DNA from 4 places in the Parabacteroides sp. AF17-28 genome. Region 1 is predicted to be linked to each of the others. Evidence: riboswitches for the same ligand, from Rfam matches in the RefSeq annotation. Region 1 holds a riboswitch; each other region holds the start of a gene.
What was found. Region 1 has a riboswitch for cobalamin ahead of DWW90_RS14775 (ABC transporter substrate-binding protein). Riboswitches for the same ligand answer to the same signal wherever they lie in the genome.

Region 2: it holds a riboswitch for cobalamin, as region 1 does, so the genes downstream of both, DWW90_RS19285 (cysteine-rich CWC family protein) here and DWW90_RS14775 (ABC transporter substrate-binding protein) in region 1, are expected to answer to the same signal.
Region 3: it holds a riboswitch for cobalamin, as region 1 does, so the genes downstream of both, DWW90_RS09165 (TonB-dependent receptor) here and DWW90_RS14775 (ABC transporter substrate-binding protein) in region 1, are expected to answer to the same signal.
Region 4: it holds a riboswitch for cobalamin, as region 1 does, so the genes downstream of both, DWW90_RS04860 (ATP-binding protein) here and DWW90_RS14775 (ABC transporter substrate-binding protein) in region 1, are expected to answer to the same signal.

The regions. Positions count from the first base shown of each region.
Region 1 is NZ_QUGV01000021.1:46,598-51,562, reverse strand. It holds gene DWW90_RS14780 (DUF6377 domain-containing protein) at 1-768, shown strand, start outside; gene DWW90_RS20660 (hypothetical protein) at 926-1,075, shown strand; cobalamin riboswitch at 1,204-1,403, shown strand; gene DWW90_RS14775 (ABC transporter substrate-binding protein) at 1,461-2,624, shown strand; gene DWW90_RS14770 (iron ABC transporter permease) at 2,634-3,671, shown strand; gene DWW90_RS14765 (ABC transporter ATP-binding protein) at 3,671-4,678, shown strand; gene DWW90_RS14760 (hypothetical protein) at 4,741-4,965, shown strand, end outside.
Region 2 is NZ_QUGV01000039.1:20,694-25,658, forward strand. It holds gene DWW90_RS19275 (alpha/beta hydrolase) at 1-307, opposite strand, end outside; cobalamin riboswitch at 1,875-2,080, shown strand; gene DWW90_RS19285 (cysteine-rich CWC family protein) at 2,139-2,357, shown strand; gene accC (acetyl-CoA carboxylase biotin carboxylase subunit) at 2,359-3,876, shown strand; gene DWW90_RS19295 (biotin/lipoyl-containing protein) at 3,909-4,457, shown strand; gene DWW90_RS19300 (acyl-CoA carboxylase subunit beta) at 4,426-4,965, shown strand, end outside.
Region 3 is NZ_QUGV01000010.1:59,675-64,639, forward strand. It holds gene DWW90_RS09160 (Ig-like domain-containing protein) at 1-752, opposite strand, end outside; gene DWW90_RS09165 (TonB-dependent receptor) at 778-3,135, opposite strand; cobalamin riboswitch at 3,261-3,465, opposite strand; gene DWW90_RS09170 (hypothetical protein) at 3,620-3,973, shown strand; gene DWW90_RS09180 (TonB-dependent receptor) at 4,316-4,965, shown strand, end outside.
Region 4 is NZ_QUGV01000005.1:38,342-43,306, forward strand. It holds gene DWW90_RS04850 (RagB/SusD family nutrient uptake outer membrane protein) at 1-1,387, shown strand, start outside; gene DWW90_RS04855 (SusF/SusE family outer membrane protein) at 1,427-2,866, shown strand; cobalamin riboswitch at 3,000-3,197, shown strand; gene DWW90_RS04860 (ATP-binding protein) at 3,460-4,965, shown strand, end outside.

The DNA of each region.
Region 1 (4,965 bases):
GATGAGACAAACCGGTTTCGGGCCCGTTCGAGAAGTTGGCAGAGCGCTGATATCCTTTCGCTGATCGACAAGAACTATCAGGCAACGATCGAGAAAAAGAACGGGATGCTGGTGACCTACCTGGCTCTGATCAGCTTGCTGACCTTGTTACTGATTTCAGCCGTTATTTATATCTATCGGCAGATGAAACGCCTGGCGGAAGCCCGGAATCATTTGCAGGAAACAAATGGGCAGTTAAAGGTTTTGAATGGGGAACTGCATCAGATGAACGCACGTTTGCAGTTGGCCAACCGGCAACTTTCCGAATCCAACCAGATTAAAGAGGAATATATCGGACGTTTCATAAAGCTATGTTCTACTTATATCGATAAGCTGGATGGTTACCGCCGTATGGTCAATAAGAAAGTCTGTGCCGGACAGATAGAGGAGCTGGCCAAAATAACCCGTTCTTCTAATGCGCTGAACGCGGAACTGGATGAATTGTATAAGAATTTTGATACGGCATTCCTTCATTTGTTCCCTAACTTTGTGGCGCAGTTTAATGCGCTTTTGCAGGAAGACGAACAGATCGTATTGAAGAGAGATGAGTTGTTGAACACGGAACTCCGTATTTTTGCTTTGATTCGCTTAGGCATTAATGATAGTTCTCAGATTGCAGAATTTCTTCGTTATTCGGTTAACACGATCTACAACTATAGGGCGAAGGTAAAAAACAAAGCCTGTGTTTCCCGGGATGATTTTGAGAATTTGGTGCGTGAAATACATTAATCCTTTCACTGCTAATCCACTTTTTTAGTAATATTGTTTTGAGTTATTATGCTGTAATATAGTGTATTAATATTTTTGTTTGTCCACTTATTTGTTCACTGATCCTGTTTTGTCTTTTCTTTCTGCTTAATTTTGAATCACACAAAAAGTAATACGCATGGAGAAGAACATAAGGGAGTTTCTATCCCGCAAAAGTACGGAGATAATCGCTATAATTGCTTGTATCGGTTTAGTTGTTACTCTGATTCTTGCTGCCGGAACGATTCGAATTGAGCAGGAGAAGGCGTGTATTGTGTCGCATAAATAAAGAAAGTGTTTTTGGTATTCTCTTATATATAAATACCCGGTTTAATGTTTTTAGGGTACGCTGTTTGTGATAATCCCCGAACTTTCTAAAATGAAAGTGGCGGGGATTCTTTTTTTCTTATTACTTTTGCCGTTGAAACAGGTTTCATTATCCTTTTCAGGATAAGGATTAAAAGGGAACCGGGTGGGAATCCCGGACAGACCACGCTGCTGTGAAACTTCAGGAACATCCTGGCAATACTTTATGCCACTGACGTCTTGATTAAAGAGTCGGGAAGGTGCCAGGATGGAAGTAAGTCAGAAGACCTGCCGTTTCAATTAACTAAGAGTACTTGTTCCCGTGGGGTAGGATAAGACTTGTCGGCAAGAAATAAAATAAATTGAATATGAAAAAGTGTCTGGTAGGATGTTGCCTGCTTCTGTCGTTATTGGTTGTATCATCGTGCACAACCAATAACAACCGGCAGACTGAAAAGGAAGAAGTAGCCGAACAAAATGCGTATTCTGCTACCGTCCGTATTGTGCCGGAATATGCCCGTGGTTTTAGTGTATCTTACAATGACGGATATGTTTTGTTGGATATTCAGGACCCGCAAAATGAGGAAAGTACGACTTTTCATTATGCACTTGTCAAGAGAGGGACTAAGCCGGCGGGTATCCCTGAATCATATACGGTGATCGAGACGCCTATCCGGAGTGTTATTTGTATGACATCCCTTCAACTATCCAACTTTATTAAAATGGATGCCTTAGATAAAGTTGTGGGAATTACCAGCACGCGGCATCTGTTTAACAAAAAAATGAATGAACGGTTGGAGAGCGGGAAGACTGCTAAGATCGGTATAGAAGGAAATTTCGACAATGAAGTGATCATGAGCATGAATCCGGACTTGATTCTCGTTTCACCTTTTAAGCGGGGTGGATATGAAACCTTGAAAGACGTCGGTATTCCACTGATTCCCCACTTGGGATATAAGGAGATGACGCCGTTAGGACAGGCGGAATGGGTGAAGTTCGTAGGTCTGTTGTTGGGTGAAGAACAGAAGGCGAATGAAACCTTCTTGACCATAGCAACGCGGTATAATGAATTGAAAGCTTTGACGGCGGAAGGAAAGGTAAAGAGACGTCCGGTCGTTCTGAGCGGTGAGATGAGAGGCGGAAACTGGTATGCCGTGGGAGGCGAGAGTTTCCTGGCACAACTCTTTAAGGATGCCGGAGCCGATTATTTCCTGAAGGACGACAAACGTTCGGGAGGTGTGATACTCGACTTCGAGACTGTCTATAACCAGGGGGACGAGGCCGACTACTGGCGCATCGTGAACAGCTATCCAGGTACATTCAGCTATAAAGCTCTGCAAGACCAGGACCCGCGTTATGCAGATTTCCGGGCTTTCAAGGAAAAAGGCATCATCTATTGCAATATGAAAGATACTCCTTTTTACGAAAGCATGCCGACCGAGCCGGAAGTTGTATTGGCCGACCTGCTGCATATCTTCCATCCGGACCTGTTGCCCGGCCATACGCCTGTTTATTACGCACTACTAAAATAAGCTACGTTGATGAGACACTCTACTACTTTTCTGATGTTGCTGATCGTGGCGTCTATCCTTGTTTTGATGTTCCTCAATCTGGTGTTGGGATCGGTATCTATTCCGTTGAAGTCCGTTTGGAATATCGTATGCGGAATAGGAGAGGAACCGGTGACCTGGCAGAATATTGTCTGGAAATCTCGCCTTCCGCAAGCCTTGACGGCATTGGTGGCAGGAGCTGGTCTGGCGATAAGCGGTTTGCAGATGCAGACGGTTTTCCGGAATCCGCTGGCTGGGCCGTCCGTGTTGGGCATCAGTTCCGGTGCCAGTATGGGGGTTGCCTTTGTGGTGCTGTTGAGCGGAAGCCTGGGCGGTGTGGCGCTTAGCAAATTGGGGTTTATGGGAGAGATTGCCCTTTCTATTGCGGCGGTGATCGGTTCGTTGTCGGTGATGGCGTTGATTGTCTATGTTTCGCAAAAGGTAAAAGGGAATGTGACGTTATTGATTATCGGTGTGATGATCGGATATGTGGCGAATGCGGTGATCGGCGTGCTGAAGTTTTTCAGTGTGGAGGAGGATATCCGTGCTTATGTGATCTGGGGGTTGGGTAGCTTCTCCCGTGTATCGGGTAACCAGATGATGCTGTTTGTCGCAATCATGGCGATTCTGATTCCGTTATCTTTCCTTTTGATAAAGACACTGAACTTGATGTTGTTAGGAGACGGATATGCCCGTAACTTAGGGTTGAATATTAAGCGGGCGCGTCTGCTGGTGATCACTTCGGCCGGTGTGCTGACAGCTATCGTAACGGCTTATTGTGGTCCTATCATCTTTTTAGGGTTAGCGGTGCCGCATCTTTGCCGGGCGATATTTCAGACATCCGATCACCGGATACTGATGCCTGCCGTATTGTTTGCCGGGGCTGCATTGGCACTGGTTTGCAACCTGATTGCTCGTATGCCGGGGTTCGAGGGAGCTTTGCCGGTCAATTCGGTGACGGCTCTGGTCGGTGCTCCGGTGATTGCTTCCGTACTATTCAGCAAACGTAAGAACGAACTGAACGAATGATGAAACAAGATACAATTCATATAGATAACCTCTCTATCGGCTATCAGTCGAGGAACGATACTAAACTGGTCGCAAGCCATATACAGGCCCGCATCTACAGTGGTGAATTGACGTGCCTGTTAGGAGCGAACGGGGTGGGAAAGTCGACGTTGTTGCGTACCTTATCCGCTTTCCAACCAAAGATAGAAGGGGTGATTTCTGTCTTGGGACGTGATGTCGACAGCTATTCGGATAGGGAACTGAGTACGACTATCGGCGTCGTGCTGACCGAGAAATGCGATATCCGGAATATGTCCGTGCATGAACTGGTCGGGATGGGACGCAGCCCTTATACCGGTTTCTGGGGGCGGTTAAGCAAGGAAGACAAACGGATTGTGGAAGAGTCGATCGCCTTGGTGAAAATTGAAAACCTCACCTCTCGGATGGTACATACCTTGTCTGATGGAGAGCGGCAGAAAGTGATGATCGCGAAAGCACTTGCCCAGGAAACGCCTGTAATCTTTCTGGATGAACCGACCGCCTTCCTCGACTTTCCGAGCAAGGTGGAAATCATGCAACTTCTTCATCGCTTGACAAGAAGTACGAACAAGACGATCTTCCTGTCTACGCACGACCTGGAACTGGCCTTACAGATTGCCGATAAAATTTGGCTGATGGATAAGGCTAACGGCATTACGACCGGAATTCCCGAAGACTTGGCTTTAAGCGGTCATTTGAGCGGCTTCTTTGCCCGCAAGGGGATTGTGTTCGACACCGAGACCGGCCTGTTCCGCATTGATAACCAATATTCGACGGAAATACGCCTGAACGGGCACGGGCAGAAATACGCAATGGTTCGCAAAGCCCTCCAACGAAACGGCATACGTGCCGACCGTCGTGTGGAATCGTCCGCTTGGATAGAGACGACGGGAGAAACCTCTACATTTATTGTTCATTTGCCTGACGAACAAGTCCGCAATGCCGGGACTATAGAGGAGCTCTTACAGATTATATCTACCCATCTTTAACAAACTTCCTTTTCCGTTTGTTATCAGTAGACAGATTGTCAAACGCTGAAAAACTAAACGATATGAAAAGGTATTTTCTTTATGTTTCCCTGCTGTTTGCAGGTGTGCTTACCTCTTGCGGGGATGATGCTCCGAGCGAGATCGATCCGTCAGTCCCTTTCTACCAGAATCTGGGTGTCGAATACAATATTACGCAGAATCATACGCATATAGGTGCAAACTTCAACAAGTATAACAGCGAAGGTGTGAGCCTAAGGCTGCCGGATAAAGACATCCTGTTCAACGGG
Region 2 (4,965 bases), on a different contig from region 1:
GTTTTGTTTCCGGAGCTAATCTATAATCAGCCGCCACAACTGCATAACCATTGGCAAGAAGCTTTTCCTTAAGAGGAATATCCAATCCCTGGTCTCTGTTTCCAAACATAAACCCGCCACCGTGAAAATACACCAAAACAGGATGTTTTTCCTGCGAAACAGGCAAGAATATATTTGCCTTTATAGCATGTCCTTTAACCGTTTTATATACAAACTCCTGTTTTTCATATTGAACATTCCGGGAAAATGCATTTGTATAATAAATTAGTAATAATCCGGTTAGCAGAAATAAATGTCTTAATTTCATATCGTCAATAATTTAATTTGAAGTACGATCTTCTTTGCATACATTACAAATATAGCAAATATTTGAGAAACAGGCGTTACAAATCTTTAAGCTGCCCGGTGCAACAGACTTTATTTTTCCAAAAATCCATATTATCCAAAAAGCATTGTCATTTTTGTAGTAATTATGGCTGATTTTAAGCCTCTCGAAAATCGGGGAAATTGACAATAACCCCTTTTTGGGCCGTTTTTCTATTTCGTCCGAAAAGTTGATCGATTTTGGATTGACTCTTTTCACGGTTTTAGCCTTCCCGGCTGACAACAAACGGAATGAGGTGCCGAGACCATTCCGAAAAGCGTACAATTTGATTACCAAAAACCGGAAACACCGGCAAAGTGATAAACCTTAACTCCCGGAGAATCGAATATTTGAAAATAAAACGGACGGCGTTCCAAATATCCCAAGGAAATTCAGGGGCTTTTTTGCCATGAAAACGGTCCTCTTTTCAATTATGACCGTCCAAATCGCCATTACGACCGTCCCAATCTTCGCGAGGTGCCGAGTGCACTACACATTAGCACGGTCGTAATGGCAAAGAGGACGGTCATAATTGCTGGAAACGCTCAAAAAAGGCGAAAAAGTCCCTTTTTGAGGTCAAAAAAGCGGATTAACATTTGTTTGGTTTCGGATGTCTTTCGAGGCTATAAAACACGTTTTTTACAATAAGCCCCCCTGCCGCAGGCTCTCTTTTGCCATTGATTTCAATCAACGAGTTGATAAATTCCCGGCTTTGCCGGATTCCTCTATGGGTTTGAACCCCCTTTCAAAAATCTACAAGTAATCCTATTAAAGGACCTCAAGTCCACAGAGGAAGAGGCTTTGCCTCTAAGCTCTAAAACCGTTCGTTGAAACGAAACGGCAAAAGAGAGCCTGCGGCAGGGGGCTTATTGTATAAAACGTGTTTTTCAGGGTAAAAAGACATCCGAAACCGAACAATTGTGAATCCACTTTTCAGCTGTCAAAAAGGGGCTTTTTCCTATGATCCGGCACCTTATCGCCATAAAGAGGGACTTTATCGCTCTGACCCGGAACATTGTTGCTCTGAAGTCGGACTTCATATAGTACGAAGTCAACCCTCAGAGCGATGAAGCGTTACTTCACGGCAGTTTTCTGCGCACCTTACGGCAACAAGCCCCTAAAATTTTCTTGGGATATTTGGAACGCCGTCCGCCTTCGTCCGCAAATATTCGATTCTCCGGGAGTTAAGGTTTATCACTTTGTCGGCGTTTTCATCTTTCGATAATCAAATTGTACGCTTTTCGGAATGAGCTCGGCACCTCATTTTCTCTGTTGTCAGCCGAGCCGGTTAAAACCGCAAAAAGAGTCAATCCAAAATCGATCAAGATTTCGGACGAAATAGAAAAATGGCTGAAATAGGAGTTATTGTAATTTCTCAATTTACAGAAGGTCCAAAACTAAGAAAAACTGAACCTGTAAATGATGATTTGGCGTATTCTTGTGAATGGCCTGCTACCGGACTCTTCTCAAATACTTTCTTTCGGAATAGGTGGAATTAAGAAAAAAACTCTACATTTGTCACCGAATCGGTTTCGTTTTTCCCATTCGGGAAGACGGATTAAAAGGGAATCGGGTGTAAATCCCGAACAGTCCCGCTGCTGTGAAGCTCCGTTTCAACATCCTGAAACTACTATTGCCACTGGTTTGTTATAACAAGTCGGGAAGGCTTCGGGATGGGAGTCAGTCAGAAGACCTGCCATTCATTAAAGGTTCATATCCTCGTGGGTTAGGCTATGGATACGAAAAGATTATTGATTCTAAATGTTAGGAGATTATGGAGAAGATATGCCCCAGGTGCGGTGTCTCTTTTGAATGTCAGCCGGATAACATCACGGGTTGCCAGTGTGGAACCGTGAAACTCGACCGTTTCCAGCGTGACTATGTAAAGATGTACTACTATCCGGAATGTTTATGTAAATCTTGTTTGGAAGAGGTTAAACTTTACTTCTATGCTTCGGAAGTGAATCCCTGTTATAAACATATAAAACGATGATATGATAAAAAAAGTACTGATTGCAAACCGGGGCGAAATAGCTGTGAGAGTTATGCGCTCCTGTCGCGAAATGGGAATCCGGTCGGTGGCTGTTTTTTCGGAAGCAGACCGGACGGCTCGCCATGTCCTTTATGCCGACGAAGCCTGCCTGATCGGTCCGGCCGCTTCGAAAGACAGTTATCTGGATATCGGGAAAATCATCCGGGCTGCCCGGCAACACAACGTCGATGCAATACATCCCGGATACGGCTTTCTGTCTGAAAATGCAGAATTTGCCCGCCGGTGTAAAGAGGAAGGATTCATCTTTATCGGCCCGCTGGCCGAAACGATGGAAGCAATGGGCGATAAGATTGCCGCCCGCAAACGCATGATCGCCGCCGGTGTACCGGTTGTGCCCGGCACGCAGGAACCGCTGAAGGATGCAGCCGAAGCGCGCCGCCTCTGCAACGAGATCGGTTATCCGGTGATGCTGAAAGCCTCTATGGGAGGCGGCGGAAAGGGAATGCGCCTGATATATAAGGAGGAAGATGTGGAAGAGGCGTATAATGCCGCCCGCTCAGAGTCGCTCTCTTCTTTTGGCGACGATACGGTCTATCTGGAGAAGTTCGTGGAAGGGCCGCACCATATCGAATTTCAGATACTGGGCGATAATCATGGGAACGTGATTCATCTCTGCGAACGCGAATGCTCCGTGCAACGCCGTAACCAGAAGATCGTGGAGGAAAGCCCTTCGCCTTTTATCACGCCGGAACTGCGCCGCGAGATGGGCGAAAAGGCCGTAGCGGCCGCCAGGGCTGTCAACTACTCCAGTGCCGGGACAATCGAATTCCTGGTCGATAAACACCGTCATTTTTATTTTCTTGAAATGAATACCCGCCTGCAGGTGGGACATCCGATCACCGAAGAGGTGCTGGGACTCGACTTGGTGAAGGAGCAGATCCGTGTCGCCAACAACGAGCCTTTGCATATCCGGCAGGAAGATATCGTGCAGCGCGGCCACGCGATCGAATGCCGTATCTGTGCCGAAGATACGGCCAACAACTTCATGCCTTCGCCCGGCGTGATCCGCCAGCTGACCGAACCGAACGGGATCGGGGTGCGGATCGACAGTTATGTGTATGAAGGTTATGAAATTCCGGTCTATTATGATCCGATGATCGGAAAGCTGATTGTTTGGGCTACGACGCGGGAGTATGCGATCGAACGGATGCGTCGTGTGTTGCACGAATACAAGATTACCGGCCTGAAGACAAACATCAGTTATCTCCGCCGGATTATGGATGTTCCGGATTTTGTGCATGGCACATACGATACTTCTTTCATTGCGAAACATACCGACGAGTTACAACATGCGATTAATCCGGAAGACGAACACCGGTCGGAGAACATCGCCATGATTGCCGCTTATATGGATTACCTGATGAATCTGGAGGAAAACGCTTCGGCCACCTCGGCGGATAACCGACCGATCAGCCGTTGGCGCGAGTTCGGGTTGCAGAAAGGAGTGCTTAGGATTTAGTTGAAAGTTGAAAGTTGAAAATTGAAAGTTAGATGGAAATACATATAGGAAACTGGGTGGCGGATGTTTCGTTGCTTGGAAAAGAAGGAAATAAGGTGCGGCTCTGCATAGATGGTGAAGAACACGAAGTGGACATCGTGATGGCCGAGAATGGCGCTTGCTCGCTGTTGCACGACGGGCATTCCTATAACGCCGAACTGATCCGTTCGGAGGGCGGGAAGAACTACCAGGTGAACACGTTCTTTTCTTCTTACTCGGTCGATATCATCGATTCGCAGGCGAAGTATTTGCGTATGCGCAGGAACAGCGAGGAGAAACAGGGTGACAAGATCATTTCGCCTATGCCCGGGAAAGTCGTGAAAATACCGGTCGGCGAAGGTGACCGGCTGGTGGCCGGCGATATCGTGGCCGTGATCGAGGCGATGAAGATGCAGAGCAATTATAAAGTCAGCTCGGACTGCGTTGTCCGTGAAATCCTGGTGAAAGAGGGAGACACGGTGAACGGGAATCAGGTGTTGATGACATTGGACGTAATTAATCAGGAAGAAAATGCAGAAGGAACAAATATACAAGAAGTTTGAAGAACTGGACAAGGCTGCTGCCCTGGGTGGTGGTGAAGTTCGTATTGAAAAGCAACATGAAGCGGGGCACATGACGGCTCGCGAACGTATCGATATGCTACTGGATAAAGGCACATTCGTGGAGTTGGACAAGTTCGTGACGCATCGCTGTACGAACTTCGGTATGGAGAAAAACCGGATTCCGGGTGATGGCGTCGTGTCCGGATATGGGAAAATAGACGGCCGCCAGGTCTTTGTCTATGCGTATGATTTTACGGCTTATGGGGGAACGCTCAGTTCGACCAATGCGGCTAAGATCGTGAAGGTACAAAGCCTGGCTCTAAAAAGCGGGGCGCCGGTGATTGCGCTGAACGATTCGGGCGGAGCGCGCATCCAGGAAGGGGTCGGCAGCCTGGCGGGCTATGCTTCGATATTCTACCAGAATACGATGGCTTCAGGGGTGGTGCCGCAGCTGTCGGCGATTCTCGGTCCGTGTGCCGGTGGTGCTTGCTATTCGCCGGCGTTGACC
Region 3 (4,965 bases), on a different contig from region 1:
CCGGCGTTCAGCTTTGTCCAGAGGACTTTGCTTGCATCGCCATTGGCAGCCATGATAACGAGTGTATTGTCGTCGATCCAGGCGTGAGTATAAGAACGTACCTTATAGGTATTTGTCTTGAACGGGACTTTGGCTGTCTCCACGACCTTATTTTCCTTAATCTGATACTTCACGAAAGCATCGTTGCTTGAAGGAATCTGGTAATAATATTTACCCCTTGAGATGCTCTCCATAGAATAGTCTCCCAGTTCGGTCCCTTCCCCTTTGACGGTGATGGTTCCCATATCGGCTGTCAGTTTGCTGATGCTGTTGACAATCGTGGTGTTCTTGCTGCTCATGCCGCCATGTTTCCCGACTGTGAGAAAGAGGTCGAAATGGTATTTGCTTTCGTCGAAGGCAGGTGCGTCGCTTGTCACCGTAACATCACAGGTGGCAGTGAAACTTCCGTCATCCGTCTTTACAGTGATCGTTGCCGTTCCTTCGGCAACAGCTGTGACAACGCCTTTGTCTACTGTTGCGACGCTTTCAGCCGAACTGCTCCATGTAACGGTTGTATTACTTGCATCTCCCGGAACGATGGTTGCCGTCAGTGTCCCGGTCGTTCCTGTTTTCAGTGCTAACGTAGTAGGGCTTACGGTTATACCGGTTACCGGAACGTCTTTTACTTCGTCGTCATCATCTGAACAAGCCGTGAAACCAAAAGTGACCAAGGCTGTCATGAAGGCCAGTAATGCGAATTTGAACTTCTTCATTTTTCTTGTTTTTAAATATGGATAATTAATGAATGAATACTCTGAATTTGGCAAAGAAAGCGCGTCCCGGCTTTTGCAGCTTATAGTTGTCGTAGGCCGTTTCGTCGAGAAAATTATCACACTCCAATGCTATGTTGTAGCGGTCGTGCATCCATGAATACGTGACATTGGCATTGCAGATGTGTTGCGAAGGGATGCGCGCCTTGGTATCGCGGTTTCCATAGGCTTCCCAGGTCAGGAAATACCAATGTACCCACTGAAGCGTACAACCAAAACGCAGCTTGCTGTCCTTTTGCAGGAGATTGCGGAAAGTATAGCTCGCCTCCGCACTGCCGAAAAGCCAGGGACGGTTGGGGACATGGTTCTTATAGGTGGCGGAGGGTTTTCCGTCTTCTTTAAACTCTTGCTGGTCGCGTGCATCCTGATAGCTGACGTTGGCCATGAGTTGCAGCCGCCCGTCCCAGTCATAGCGCACTTCGCCTTCCACGCCCTTGATATGGACGGCGGGATCGTTGACATACTGCATCATGCCTTCTTTTTCGATGACGGAAGTTTGTATGTAGTTGTCTACATAGCGTAGGAAACCGTTTGCTTCGTAATAGACGGTATGTCTGCCGGCCGGACGCCAGGTACCGAAGACGGAGAGGTTGACGTTGTTGCTCTTCTCCGGTTCGAGCGCTACGTTGGCATAGACGGTGGTTCCGTTGCCTAACAGTTCGCGGGCGATGGGCAGGCGCACGCTATGCTCGTATGAAACCTTTACGGCCAACGGTTCGAAGAACATATAACGCAGTCCGGTTCCGTATCCGAAATAGTTCTTGGTGGTGGAACCTTGCACCTTGTTCGAGCCTGTCACGGTGGACTGGTCGGTCTGCCGGATATTGGGATGGTTCACGTAGTCTTTGGCGAAGAATACGTTCTGCATCCTCCCGTCGAAAAACGACTGGCTGTAGGTCAGGCCGATGATGTGTTTGGTCACAGCGTCGTTCGACGGGACGAAACTCTGGTCCAGGTCGTCATAGCGGTCATTCCCGGTGCGGCTCAGATGGTAGTTCAGGTTGAAACTGTGATGTCCGTCCAGACGGTAATCCAAATTGGCACGCGCGATGGTCAGCGGACGTTTGTAATGACGCATGGAGGGTTCGCCGCCACGGATCTCGTTGCGTTGGCTCACAATGTAGCCTCCGTCCCAATAATATTTGCGATAGGCCGTATCGACGGTGATGGAATGGTCCCATGTGTGCGACAAGGTTGCCTTCAGTGTCATACCTTCCGTGAGAAAGTTATATTTGCCGTAGCGCGCCGACACGTTCCAGGCATCCGAATTACGCTCTGCCATACCGTAGACTTTGGTCTGTACGGACCCGGTCTGCAACTCTTTATCAGTTTTGGAGTAGGAGGCGGAAACAAAGAACTCGTCTGCCCACGACTTATTGACAATTCCAGCTTCTATCTGCGTCAATAACGAGAAATAGCCGTCATGGAAACGTTTAGGGTTGCCGGTGATGAACCGGTCGCCTGTTTCATCACGCATCTCCACGTCCTTCATCCGGTAGTCGTTCTTCGAATAGTTAACGCCGACGGTAGGGCGCACGATCAATCCCGTATGCCGCTCTACAAACTGCGCGTTCAGATCGGCGCGGTGCGTATGGAAAGAACCGATGCTGTAAGAAGCATCCAAAAAGTTCGTCTTTTCCGCCTTGGTGATGATATTGACAGCGCCGCCCAATGCATCCGTTCCCAACGAGGCCGGCACCACCCCTTTATAAATTTCCACCCGGTCGACCAGGTTGACAGGCAGGTTGGCAAGCGTCACGTCATTCCCTTTGCTGTCCAACGGGACGCCGTCGATGAAGTAGCGGACGGAATTGCCGGACAATCCGTTGATGGAAAGGTCGAAGTCCGAACCTACACCACCCTCTTCGCGCACTTTGATACCTGCAGCCCGGTTCACCAGGTTGTTGAGGTTGTTCAGCGAGTTGACGATCGGTTTAATGTCGAGTGCGTTCACTGCGAAAGCGCCTTCTTTCAGTTGTTGTGTCTTTGTCTTCCCGTACACTTCGACGGTGTTGAGGTTGACAGCGCTTTCTTTTAATGTGAAGTTGAGCGTCCGGTTGGCCTGTACATTAAGAGTTGTCCGGATTGTTTCGTAGCCGACAGACGAGATAACGAGTGTCTGCTTGCCGCGTGTGACTTTCAGCGAGTAACGGCCTTTATCGTCGGAATAAGTACCGTTTGTCGTATTTTCGACTGCGATTGTGACCAGTGGCAGTGATGTCCCTTGTGTGTCTGTCACTTTTCCCGACAAAGTGATTTCGTTTTGTGCCGAAACGAATGGCGGGAGACAGAGAAACAGGAATAAAATGTGTACAAAGACTTTCATGTAGCCCCTTGTTATAGTGATTCATGACTTGCCCAGGGGAGAATGCACACAAAGAGAACGATTTCTTTACGCAGGATAAAGACTGATCAGGCTCGATGTTTTGCTGCTTTATTCCCCGAAAGCATTAAAACTATATCTGTATTGGCAGGTCTTCTGACTTGTTCCGTCTTTGAATGCCTTCCCAGCGATTTCTCGCCAGTGGCTATAGCGTATTCAAAGATTTGGAAGGAACTTACAGCAGCGGGTCTGTTCAGGATTTGCACCTGATTCCCTTTTCATCACGCTCCCGTAGCGGTTGGGAGCTGTGAAACCAAAACTGCGGCAAAGGTACGAAAAAAGTCTGTTCTTACAAGAAGGCGGGATTAAAACGGATGTATGTTGTAAGAATGAAGTGTAATATACCTACAAATAGGGATTGTATATCATCGCTTAATATACGAACTTTGCAACCTGAATAGTTGTTATATCGTATAGTTGGCGATACATGGATAAATTAAGGACATATTTGAGGATTGCGCTTCCGGTACTTTTCATTTCGTACTTGGGGTGTCTGATCGCTTTTACCCACGTCCATATTGTGAACGGGGTAACGATTGTCCATTCCCATCCCTATCAGAAAAATGACGACGGAACTCCCAAGGAAGAACATAATTATGCCGAGTTCCAGTTATTGCACCAGCTTTCGACTATTCAGATCAGCGGGGCAGCCTTTACCCACGTGCTGATTGCGGCACTTCTGACCGCCTATTGTATTCTTACCAACCGTCCGGTCTATCCGGCTCACCTCCGCCCTGTCTTAGGGAGTGTTTCGTTGAGGGCGCCGCCTTTTGTCTTTTAAATTATAATTTGTCTGTTACTTTTGGCTTGATCCAAAAGTAACCAAAAGATCAAGGCTTAACCGTTCCCGCACTCGATGCGGAATCGCAAAGAAACAGACAGTATCACAATCCTCAACAGAGCCATTAGGCTCTACTTCCGGCCTAAGCTGGTGAGCGTAAAGCGCAGAGACCGCAGTGAGCGTCCAGAGCGTCTGCTGTCTGAGCGAAGCGAGTTTCAGACGCGACAGCGAACGGAGGGAACGGAGTAGCGAAGCAGGTTCGGCCTTGATCTTTTGGTTACTTTTGGATCAAGCCAAAAGTAACAATAACTATTACTACAAATCATTTTAAAAGACAACTCAATGAATAAGATTATTATACTTTTCTTATGCCTTTGCTGTGCCGTTTCGGCAGTGATGGCAAACAACAGCTATGCGATTGATAAAGAAGTGATGAACCCGACAGATGCCAATATATTCGGCCATGTCGTAGATAAGTCGACCGGCGAGCACATGCCGGGAATCACGATTGTATTGAAAGGAACGACCATCGGTACGGCAACCGATGACTCCGGACATTACATGCTGAAGAACCTGCCGGAAGGCGAATTTACGGTCGAGGTGTCCTTTATCGGCTTCAAGACGGTAACGAAGAAAGTGAAGACACAAAAAGGCAAAACACAGGAATTGAACTTCGAACTCGAAGAAGACTTGATCTCGCTGGAAGGCGTGGTCGTTTCGGCAAACAGGAACGAGACGAAACGCCGTCTGGCTCCCACCTTGGTGAAGGTGCTCAGTCCGACTATGTTCGAAAAGACAAACTCCACGACCCTGGCGCAAGGATTGGTCTTCCAACCGGGCGTACGTGTTGAAAACGATTGCCAGAACTGCGGTTACTCGCAGGTTCGTATCAACGGTATGGAAGGGAAGTACACGCAGATCCTGATCGACTCCCGTCCGATCTTTTCCGCTTTGGCCGGCGTGTACGGGCTGGAACAGATTCCGGCGAATAT
Region 4 (4,965 bases), on a different contig from region 1:
GACATTTACGAACGACGAAGCCTTGCTTCCGACTCGTGGTGGTGACTGGGAAGACGGGAAATTATGGCAACGGTTGTATCTGCATACTTGGGATAAGTCCGAAGCTCCTTTCAAAAGCGTCTGGGATTATCTTTATAAGGTGATCGGTTTGAGCAATCAGTCTATCGACAAATTGAACAGTCTGATGGAAGCGGATCCCGAGAATATATATCTTCCCGTTTACAAAGCGGAAGTACAGGCGATCCGTGCACTCTACTACTACCAGTTGCTGGATTGCTTCGGCCGTGTACCTCTGGTCGAAAAGTCGGATGTACAGATTTCGGATGTCAAACAATCCGAAAGAAGCGAAGTGTACAATTTTGTCCGGAAGGAATTACAGGAGGCTTTGCCTTATCTGAATACGGCAAATAGTACGAAAGAAGGAGAGTATTACGGTCGTATGACACGTCCGGTGGCTTTCTTCCTATTGGCTAAGTTAGCCTTGAATGCGCAGGTCTATTCGGATGATGACTGGACGGACAACGGCGGTGCTCCTAACGGAAGTACGGATTTTGAAATGAACGGCCAGAAGGTTCTTTGCTGGGATGCTGCAATCGCTTATTGTGATTCTATTTCCAACTTGGGATATCAGCTTTCTTCCACTTACTCATCCAACTTTAGTGTTGGTAATGAGAAGTCTGTAGAAAATATTTTTACAATCCCGATGGATCCGGCTAAGTATAGTGCCCAATTCTATTACATCATTCGTACTGTCCATTATGCACACGGTAAAGCTTATTCGATCGACGGCTGGAACGGAGCTTCTGCTTCTAAGGAATTATTAGCCTCTTTCAGAAAAAGCAAGAATGATCCCCGCCTGGAATTGTGTTTCTATACAGGCAAAGTAACCGGACCGGACGGAGCTCCGATCATGGATGGTGATAACGAACTGGAATATAAGCCGGATGCCGTAGCCGTCGATGTTTCGGGTATAGCCGATGAAAAAACGGCCGGTGCACGCTGGAAAAAGTATGAGATCGATCCCGCCTCCCAGTCGGCAGGCAAATTGCAAAGTGTCGATTTCGTATTATACAGGTATGCCGATGTCCTGTTGATGAAGGCTGAGGCTAAAATGCGTAAAGGGGAAAGCGGTGACAATGAAATCAATGAAGTACGCGGACGTGTAGGTGCCGATGCACTTTCCAAAGCGACTCTCAACGACCTGTTGGACGAACGTGCCCGCGAGCTTTCCTGGGAAGGTGTACGCCGCCAGGATCTTGTCAGGTTCGGCAAGTTCTGCGATGCGGTGGACGGCCGTCCGGCGACACAACCCTATTGCACCGTATTCCCTATTCCGCATGATGTAGTCTTGCTGAATAAAAACCTTTCACAGAATAAAGGATATTGATAAACTATTATAAACAGATTCATATAAAAGGACAATGATATGAAAAAGATATGCAACTATATATCCATGTTTATCCTCCTGTTGCTGGCGGTGACAAGTTGTAAGGATAACGATAACTGGACCATTATCGAAGAGGCGCAACCCGGTACGTATGTGGTCGGTAGTGCCACCATATTCAGCGGTGAGGCTTCTACGTCAGCCTTGAAGCCTGTCAAGCTGGATCTTGGTGACGGTCTGTCTGAAACGAAGCCGGAGATAATCGGTATTTATACCTGGTTGAAAGCCGGTGGTGAGTTTAATATCTCCGTATGTAAAGCGGTCGGAGAAGAGCCGGTGCATTATGGTAAAGGGGAAGTCGTCGAGGAAGTTCCCGATGTAATCTCCATCTGCAATCTGTCTGCCGGAGGTCCGGCTTTTACAGTCGCCTCCGACGGGTTGTATAATATAATCGTTAATACCAGTCTGAACCAGGTGTCGATCCTGCCGGTGAGCTGGGGGATTATCGGTGCCGCCACAGAAGGCGCATGGGATAAGGAGACTCCTTTCAACGCTCCGAAGTTCGATGCGACCAGTACGACAGTGGAATGGGAGATGTCGACGACACTGAATGCCGGTGAGTTCAAATTCCGTTATAGTGGTAACTGGGGGTATGAAATCCCATACGATGCGGCCAGCAAAGTGAAAATCTTCACCGATGTTACAGGAACGAAGGAAGGAACGGATAATGTCCTGACCGAAGGTTTTAGTAGCATGGAAACGGGAGGTGCCAACCTGGTTACGAATATCGGAGGACAATTCAGCGTGTATATGAAATATGATATCCGTGCCGGGCAGTTCAGCGCCCGTTATGTCCTGACCGGTGAGCCGGTCGTTCCGCCGGCTTATCCCGAAAATCTGTTTATTGTCGGGGATGCTTTCCAGGGATGGACGCCCGAAACAGATGCGGAAGAATGCATTCCGGTCAACGGAACGCCGAGTTCATTCTGGAAGATCGCCTATCTAAATCCCGGCGGCTTCAAGTTTACAGTTAAGTTAGGTTGGGGCGGTGACTTCGGTATTGCCGAAGAGAACGCCGATGCTATTGGGGAATATACCAAAGGCGGAAACAATATCAACGTGACGACTCCGGGCTATTATCTGATCTATGTCAATCTGGAAGACAATACCGTTTCCGTGACAGACGTGAATATCTATCTGTTTGGCGATGTCAACGGTGGTACGTGGGATTACGATGAGGCAAGCAAATTTACGGTTGATAATGCCGCCAAGAAAATCACATCTCCTGCATTTGCGGCTGATGGTGACTTGCGCATGTGTATCAAACATCCGGGTTTGCCTGATTGGTGGCGTGCCGAATTTAATATTTACGAAGGAAAGATCGAATATCGTGGCAATGGAGGCGACCAGCCTGCTGTGCCTGTCAAAGCCGGACAGAAAGCGATACTCGACTTCACCGATGGAACAGGCGTGATCCAGTAAAAGGTTTTCACCCCTGATCGTTAAAGAGAGTCTGATGTGCGGCCAACAACCGTATGTCAGACTCTTTTTTCGTTAGAAAAAGACGCGTTCAGCTTTTTTTAGGCGAAGATGAGATATTTATGGAAAATATCCCTATATTTGTCGCATGCATTGTTCCTGCTTCGCACTCTGCGGAAAAGGATTAAAAGGGAATCGGGTGCAAATCCCGGACAGTCCCGCTGCTGTAAGCTTCATAAACGGATTGGGCAATTCTTTTTGCCACTGACGAAAGTTGGGAAGGCGCTCATACCGGAAGCAAGTCAGAAGACCTGCAACGCATTTTTTTTCGACGGCTTCGAGGAAAGGCCGGAAGAGAACATCAGAGCATTTCCGCTTGCATATTCTTTACCCGTTCCCCGTAGCCTCTATTGTACTTGTTTTTAATTATTTTGCCATAATAATTAGGAAAAGAAGCATGGATCAGTCTGCGGGATGAGCTCCGCTATTGGTTCATGCTTTCCTTTTGCAGTTATTTTAATGATTTTGATTTGACTCGCATGAAAGTCGAAGGTTTTTCCGTAAATTTGTATTCATACTTTTAAAACAGCGGATATATGGAAACGACATTTATCAGGAAGTATCCCATCGGGATACAGAATTTCGAGAAGATCAGAAAAGAAGGCTACCTGTATGTTGATAAAACCGACCTGGTGTATCAATTGGTGAAGACAGGTAGCTACTACTTTCTGAGTCGTCCGCGTCGTTTCGGTAAAAGCCTGCTTATCTCCACGTTTGAAGCCTACTTCAAGGGAAAGAAAGAGCTATTTGAAGGGCTGGCTGTCGAAAAACTTGAAAAAGACTGGTTGACCTATCCGGTGTTGCATCTGGATTTGAACGCCAAGAAATATGTTTCTCCTGAGGATTTGACCGCTATACTCAATCAGCATCTGGAAAGGTGGGAGTTGTTGTATGGCGACGAGAAAAAGGACCGTAGCCCGGAAGAGCGCTTCTCGTACGTGATCGAGCGCGCTTCGGAGAAGACCGGTATGCGGGTGGTCATCCTGATAGACGAATACGACAAACCGATGCTACAGGCCATCGATAACGACGAATTGCAAAACGAATACCGCAACACCCTGAAAGCGTTCTATGGGGTGATGAAGAGCATGGACCGGTATATCCAGTTCGCTTTCCTCACCGGTGTGACCAAATTCGGCAAAGTGAGCGTGTTCAGCGATCTGAATAATCTGGATGATCTTTCGATGAGAAGACCTTATGTTTCCATTTGCGGTATTAGTGAAGATGAATTGCATCGTGATTTTGACGGTGACGTTCATGTATTGGCTTCTGCGCTCGATATGACATACGAAGAGACTTGCACGGAGTTGAAAACCAGTTTTGACGGTTATCACTTCGTCGAGAACTCTCCTGGTATCTACAATCCGTTCAGCCTGCTTAATACATTCAAATACCGGAAATTTGATAATTATTGGTTTGAAACCGGGACGCCCACCTATCTGGTGAAGTTATTGCAAAACACGAATTACGACCTCTATCGGATGGCGCATACCGAGACGGATGCCGATGTCTTGAACAGCATCGATGCCATCTCAAAGAACCCCATACCGGTTATCTATCAAAGCGGTTACCTGACGATCAAAGGATACGACAAGATATTCGGTCTCTACCGTTTAGGTTTCCCGAATAAGGAGGTGGAGGAAGGGTTCATTAAATATCTCCTGCCTTATTACACCCCGGTAAGTCCGGTCGATACAACTTTCGAGATCAAAAAGTTTGCTCGGGAAGTCTACGACGGCAATTACGATGCCTTTTTACGCCGCCTGCAAAGTTTCTTTGCCGACACACCTTACGAGTTGGTTCGCAACCTGGAACTGCATTATCAGAATGTACTCTTTATTGTCTTTAAGCTGCTGGGCTTCTATGTAAAAGCAGAATACCATACGTCGGAAGGCCGTATAGATCTGATCCTGCAAACCGATCGTTTCATCTACGTCATGGAGTTCAAACTCGACGGTACGGCCGAAGAAGCATTGCAACAAATCGATGACAAAGGTTACGCTCTTCCGTTCGCTTCCGACCCGCGTACGTTGTTCCGTATC